3 regions of the Parafrankia sp. Ea1.12 genome follow, and region 3 is predicted to be linked to each of the others. Evidence: predicted binding sites of a transcription regulator. Region 3 holds the regulator's gene; each other region holds the start of a gene.
What was found. Region 3 encodes LexA, which represses DNA repair genes until DNA is damaged. Its sites were predicted from a motif close to CGAACNNNNGTTCG; they were not measured.
Positions count from the first base shown of each region.

Region 1: uvrA (excinuclease ABC subunit UvrA) is a predicted target of LexA. The motif match lies at 614-627, and genes of this name have one in related genera.
Region 2: dnaB (replicative DNA helicase) is a predicted target of LexA. The motif match lies at 1,355-1,368, and genes of this name have one in related genera.

Region 1 is NZ_UBIZ01000364.1:33,570-35,843, forward strand. Features, by position in the region: gene FMEAI12_RS20350 (MBL fold metallo-hydrolase) at 1-356, opposite strand, end outside; gene uvrA (excinuclease ABC subunit UvrA) at 824-2,274, shown strand, end outside.
Region 2 is NZ_UBIZ01000429.1:57,274-59,547, reverse strand. Features, by position in the region: gene dnaB (replicative DNA helicase) at 1-1,202, opposite strand, end outside; gene rplI (50S ribosomal protein L9) at 2,176-2,274, opposite strand, start outside.
Region 3 is NZ_UBIZ01000160.1:1,748-4,021, reverse strand. Features, by position in the region: gene hflX (GTPase HflX) at 1-655, shown strand, start outside; gene lexA (transcriptional repressor LexA) at 771-1,523, opposite strand.

The sequences.
Region 1 (2,274 bases), on a different contig from region 3:
CCGTCGACGACCGGGTCCATCGTCGGGACCGGGATGGCGGGCGCGTCGAGCGGGTGCGCCACGGTGCGGGCCCCGGTCGCGGCGACGACCTCCTCGAGCGCCTGGACGTGGTCGGCGTGCCGGTGGGTCGTCACCACGGTGGCCAACCCGCTGTCGCCGACGAGGCGTAGCAGCGTGTCGGTCTCGTTCGCCGCGTCGACGAGCAGCTGCTCGCCGGTGGCGGCGCAGCGCAGGAGATAGCAGTTGTTGTCGAACGGGCCGACCGCCACCTTGGTGATCGTGAGGTCCGGGAGCTCGCGGGTGTCCGCCGGCCCGCCGACGGTGACCTCGCCCGTGTATCCGGCGCCGATGTTCATCACGGTTCTCCTCGATCTCTCCGTGGACTGGTCCGCGCGGATCCGTCCGTGGCCGGACCGCCGTGGTGGCGGCCGGGCGGCGTGGAATGATCCGCGGAGCGCATCCATTCTGATCGGCGTGACCGCCGTGTGTCCTCGACGGAACAAGGATGTGGCCCGCGGGGTTCCCCTGCGCGGAGCCGGGCACCGCCGGTGCGGGCACGTCGGCCCGGGCGTGTGCGGGCACGTCGGCCCGGGCGTGTAGCGTCGGTCGTGTTCGAACGCGCGTTTGATCCGGTGCCGCTGCGGAGCCGGGCCCAGGGCGCGGCGCCTGCCCGCGGGGCCGCGTAACGGGCCGCAAACCCGTCCGTAGCATGCCTGCCGCAGGCCGCGACAGTTGTCCCCCACACCTGATGTCACCCAAACCTGACTGTCACCTGTATCCGACTGTCACCCCCACCCGACCGAAGACCACGAGGGACCTGACGATGGCTGACCGTCTTGTCGTCCGCGGAGCACGTGAGCACAACCTTCGTGACGTCGATCTCGACCTGCCCAGGGACGGCCTGGTGGTCTTCACGGGGCTGTCGGGCTCGGGCAAGTCGAGCCTCGCCTTCGACACGATCTTCGCCGAGGGGCAGCGCCGGTACGTCGAGTCACTTTCGGCCTACGCCCGCCAGTTCCTCGGCCAGATGGACAAGCCGGACGTCGACTTCATCGAGGGCCTGTCACCCGCGGTCTCGATCGACCAGAAGTCGACCTCGCGCAACCCGCGCTCGACGGTGGGCACGATCACCGAGGTCTACGACTACCTGCGGCTGCTGTACGCGCGGGTCGGCCACCCGCACTGCCCGAAGTGCGGCCGCCCGATCGCCCGGCAGACCCCGCAGCAGATCGTCGACCGGCTCCTGGAGCTCCCCGAGGGCACCCGCTTCCAGGTCCTGGCGCCGGTCGTCCGTGGCCGCAAGGGCGAGTACGCCGACCTCTTCGCCGAGCTGCAGAGCTCCGGCTTCGCCCGGGTCCGGGTGGACGGCACCGTCGTGGCGCTCACCGAGCGCCCCAAGCTCGAGAAGCAGCGCAAGCACACGATCGAGGTCGTGGTCGACCGGCTCGCGGCGAAGGAGTCGGCCAAGCGCCGCCTCACCGACTCGATCGAGACGGCGCTCAAGCTCGGCAGCGGCCTGGTGCTGCTCGACTTCGTCGACCGGGATCCGGCCGACCCCGACCGCGAGCGGATGTACTCCGAGCACCTGGCCTGCATGTACGACGACCTCTCCTTCGAGGAGATGGAGCCGAGGTCGTTCTCGTTCAACTCGCCGTTCGGGGCCTGCCAGGAGTGTTCGGGTCTGGGAACCCGCAAGGAGGTCGACCCCGACCTCGTCGTGCCCGACCCGACGCTCTCGCTCGCCGAGGGCGCGATCCAACCGTGGGCCGGCGGGCACAACAAGGAGTACTTCGAGCGGCTGCTGACGGCGCTCAGCGAGGACCTCAGCTTCCGGATGGACACCCCGTGGGAGGGGCTGCCGGAGCGCGCCCGCAAGGCGATCCTGCACGGCAGCGGCGAGACCGAGATCCACGTCGGCTACACGAACCGCTACGGTCGCAAGCGCTCCTACTACACGTCCTTCGAGGGCGTGATGGCCTTCCTGCGTCGCCGCCACTCGGACGCCGAGTCCGACAGCAGCCGCGAGCGCTACGAGGGCTACATGCGCGACGTGCCCTGCCCGGCATGCCGGGGCGCCCGGCTCAAACCGGAGTCGCTGGCCGTCACGCTCGGCGGCCGCTCCATCGCCGAGGTCTCCGGGATGTCGATCGGGGAATGCGCGGCATTCCTGCGCGGCGTCGAGCTCAGCGAGCGGGAGCAGGCCATCGCCGGGCGGGTCCTCAAGGAGATCGACGCGCGGCTCGCCTTCCTGCTGGACGTCGGCCTCGACTACCT
Region 2 (2,274 bases), on a different contig from region 3:
GCGTCGGCGTCCTGCTCGAGGCTGCCGGACTCGCGCAGGTCGGAGACCTGGGGCCGTTTGTCGGCCCGCTGCTCGGAGGCCCGGTTGAGCTGCGAGATGGCCACGACGGGGACCTCCAGCTCCTTCGCGAGCAGCTTCAGTGACCGGGAGATCTCGCTGACCTCCTGCTGGCGGCTCTCGACCTTCTTCGGCGAGGACATCAGCTGCAGGTAGTCGAGGATGACCAGCCGCAGGTCGTTGCGCTGCTTGAGCCGCCGCGCCTTCGCCCGGATCTCCATCATCGTCAGGTGCGGGCTGTCGTCGATGTACAGCGGTGCCTCGGCGACCTCCCCCATCCGCCGGGCCAGCCGACCCCAGTCGTCGTCGGTCAGCCGGCCGGTGCGGATGTTCTGCAGCGACACCCGGGCCTCGGCGGAGAGCAGCCGCATGGTGATCTCCATGCGGCTCATCTCCAGCGAGAAGACGACCGAGGTCATCCCGTTCTTGATCGACGCGGCGCGGGCGAAATCCAGGCCCAGGGTCGACTTGCCGACCGCGGGCCGGGCCGCGACGATCCACAGCTGGCCGCCGTGCAGGCCGTTGGTGAGCTCGTCGAGGTCGGTGAACCCCGTCGGCACCCCGGTCAGGGCGCCGTCGTGGGCCTGGATCGCCTCGATCTCCTCCAGCGCCGGGTTCAGCAACTCGCCGAGCGGGGTGTAGTCATCGTTCGTGCGCCGCTCGGTCACCTCGTAGACGGCCGCCTGGGCCCGGTCGACGACATCGGTGACGTCGGGCGCCGGGCCGTAGGCGAGCTGCACGATGCGCGTGCCGGCCTCGGCCAGCCGGCGCAGCACGGCCTTCTCCGCGACGATGCGCGCGTAGTAGCCGGCGTTCGCCGCGGTCGGGACGCTGGAGATCAGCGTGTGCATGTAGGCCGGCCCGCCGACCCGCTCCAGCAGGTTCTGCCGGCCCAGCTCGGCCGCGACGCTGATGACGTCGGCCGGCTCCCCACGGCCGTAGAGGTCGCCGATCGTGGTGTAGACGGTGGCGTGCGCCGGCCGGTAGAAGTCGCTCGCACGGAGGACCTCGACGACGTCCGCGATCGCGTCCTTCGAGAGCAGCATGCCGCCCAGCACGCTCTGCTCCGCAGGAAGATCGTGGGGCGGGGTGCGATCGAACTCGACCGCGGATCCAGGCCCGCGCGCGATGTCGGCGACGCTCAAGCCTCCCCCTCCCGGATGTCGACCGGCCCACCTGCGCACCGCCGCGACCGGGCGATCGGAGCAGCGCCGTGCGCCGGAAGCTCCCGACCCGATCCCACAGGCCCCGATCCCACAGGCCCCGATTTCATCGAACCCGATCCCACCGACACTATCGAACATATGTTCGACCACAGTTTGGAGGGTGTCAACTCGACCGCCCGCCCACCGATCCGAAGATCACGCCCACCTCACCCGTCTGGACTATCCCGTTCCCACGGATACATGGCCAGTGTGGAGGGCTCGACAGTAGAGGTCCCCACGGGGAGGCTCCAAAAAGTTATCCACACCCACCTGTGGACAACCTGTTGGTAACGAGGGGGATTCTGGGGAACGCCTCGGGACGAGCGGCGGCGACGTTGTGGATGACGGCGCCGCGAGCGCCCGGAACCGCAGCGCCAGAAGGACTACAGGGATACGACACCTGTGGACAAAAAAATCTTTGACGCAACCCCGAGATCGCGGTCTGACTAATCATTTTGAGCTATATCGCCCGGGGATCTGATCTCCCCGCGACATGCCCACGATCATTTTGCCCGAGCCGCAGCGTCACCACCCGTTCACGTGCGGAAACAGACGTGATCTGGATGTGGTCGCGTCATCCGAGTAAGTCACCGGGCGCCAAGCCGCCGAACCCCGGAGCACCGGGCTCCGAGCGGCCAGGAAGCCACCGGCTGATGCGTGGCGAATGAGCGTGTCCATGGACTCACTCAGCCGCCACGGTCGTGCTGGAACCGGCGTCAGCGGGGGTGAGGTCTGTGAGACCTGCTCCAGAACGGGTCCCGATCCCTCGGACCCGGGTTCCCAAGTCCCGACATCTCAGAGCTGGATCCCAAGATCCCAGCTCTCGGACCTTCGGTCCCGGATCCCGAGCGCTGCCAACAAGAGCAGGCCAGGGTGGCGCCACGAACGGCGCGACCCTGGCCTGCGTCCGCAGTCAGGCCGAGGTGACCTGGACGGTCAGCTTCGCGCTGACCTCGGGGTGCAGGTGCACGGCGACGGTGTGCGAGCCGAGCGACTTGATCGGGGTACTCAG
Region 3 (2,274 bases):
CGTCGCGATCGCCGGCTACACCAACGCCGGCAAGTCGTCGCTGCTCAACCGACTGACCGGGGCGGGCGTACTGGTCGAGGACGCGCTGTTCGCGACCCTCGACCCGACGGTGCGCCGGGCCACGCTGCCCGACGGCCGGATCTTCACCCTGGCCGACACGGTCGGCTTCGTGCGCCACCTGCCGCACCAGATCGTCGAGGCGTTCCGCTCGACGCTCGAGGAGGTGGTGGACGCCGACCTCGTCCTGCACGTCGTCGACGGTTCGGCCCCGGACCCGATGGGGCAGATCTCGGCCGTGCGCGAGGTGCTCGCCGAGATCGACGCGGCCGGGGTGCCCGAGCTCATCGTGGTCAACAAGGTGGACGCGGTCGACCCGACCACGCTCGCCGTCCTGCGTCAGGCGGTGCCGGACGCCATCTTCGTCTCGGCGCGGTCCGGGGCGGGGCTGCAGGAGCTGGTGGAGGCGCTCTCGGCGCGGATACCGCACCCGGAGGTCGAGATGTCCCTGCTGGTGCCCTACACCCGGGGCGATCTCGTCTCCCGCATCCACCAGATCGGCGAGGTGCTTCGAGTTGAGCACACCGGCAAGGGCACCGAGGTCGCCGCGCGCGTGCCCGTGGGCCTGGCCGCCGAGCTGGAGCCGTTCCGCGCCTGACGGCCCTGCCTGAACACCAGCCCCGACGGAACACCGCGAGCTGAACACCGCACCGGTCAGACGCCTGACGTCTGACCGGTGCCCGGCCTGCCCGGTGCCGGCCGCGTGCCGGGGATCAGACCCGGCGCATCACCGCCACGATGCGGCCGAGGATGGTCGCGTCCTCGGCCGGGATGTCGGAGAATGCCGGGTTCTCCGGCGCCAGCCACACCCGGCCGTCGCGCTGCCGGAACCGCTTGACCGTGGCCTCCCCATCGATCATCGCCGCGACGATCTCGCCGTTGTCCGCCACCGGCTGCTGCCGGACGACGACGAAGTCGCCGTCACAGATGGCGGCATTGATCATCGACTGGCCGACCACCTTGAGCAGGAACAGAGTTCCCTCGCCGACGATCTCCTTCGGCAGCGGGTAGACGTCCTCGATCGCCTGCTCGGCGAGGATCGGCCCACCGGCGGCGATCCGCCCCACCAGGGGGACGTAGGTGGGCGTGCCGGCCTCCAGCGCCGTGGTCTCGGCGGGTGCGCCGGCCGCCGCCGCGGCACCCGCGCGGGAACGCCCGCCGGCCTTCGCGCCGCCGATCGGAAGCACCTCCATCGCCCGCGGCCGGTTCGGGTCGCGCCGGAGGAACCCCTTCTCCTGCAGCACCTTGAGCTGGTGTGCCACGCTGCTGGTGCTGGTCAGGCCGACAGCCTCGCCGATCTCCCGGACGCTCGGCGGGTATCCACGCCGCTCCACCGCGGACCGGATGACCTCGAGCACCTTCTTCTGCCGCTGCGTCAGGCCCGAGGCGTCCGCGGGGCTGTCGGGAAAATCCCGGACGTTGCCACGGGTGTCACCTCGGCGGGTACCCCGTTCCTGGCTGGTCATCGCTTACCGCTCTCCTGTCGATGCTTCCGCGCGGCGGATGGTGCCACCGGCGGCTGCCAAGGACCGGGTGGTCGACGGCCCGGCTCCGCCAACACCCACCCGGTCGTTCCAATGCTTTGTCCGATTAGTAACTTTTGATCGGTTCGGCTGATCGGTTTGGCAGGGTCCTTCGTGCTCGGTTCATCTCGCACGATCGTCCACAACTGATCGTCCTTGACGGTAGTCGGCCGGTCGCCGAATCTCAAACGTCTGTTCGAGCGTGTCGGGGGAAGTGTGCGTGGCGGCCGTGTAAGAATCGCTCAGGCGTTCGATCGAACGAGTGTTCGCGCCTGGGAGGTTGGCATGACCGACGGTGGCGGTGCGGCCGGTGGGAATGCGTCAGTTCGGCGGGGTCACCCGGTGTCTCGCAGCTGCGCGCTGCGGCAGGGTGCGCAGGTCGCGACGGGTGCGCGGGGGGCGCGCGGCGTGCGTGGAGCCGCGGTGGGCGGAGTCGCCGTCCGTGGCCGCGGGGTGCGGGGGGTGGCGGTGCGCGGCATGGGCCGCGTGCCGGTAGGGCGCCCGGTTCGCTCTCGTGGCGCCCGATGTGGTCTCTCGGGGGCTGCTCCGGCCGCCACGGTGCCGCCCGGTGAGTCCAGGCGGGGCGGTGAGCGGCGATCCGGGGCGTCCGTCATCGAGATGCCCGGCATGTGGTGGCGTGAGGCAGCCGTCGGGCTGGTCGCGGCCGGGTCGGCCGCCGCGGCGCCCGGGCCGC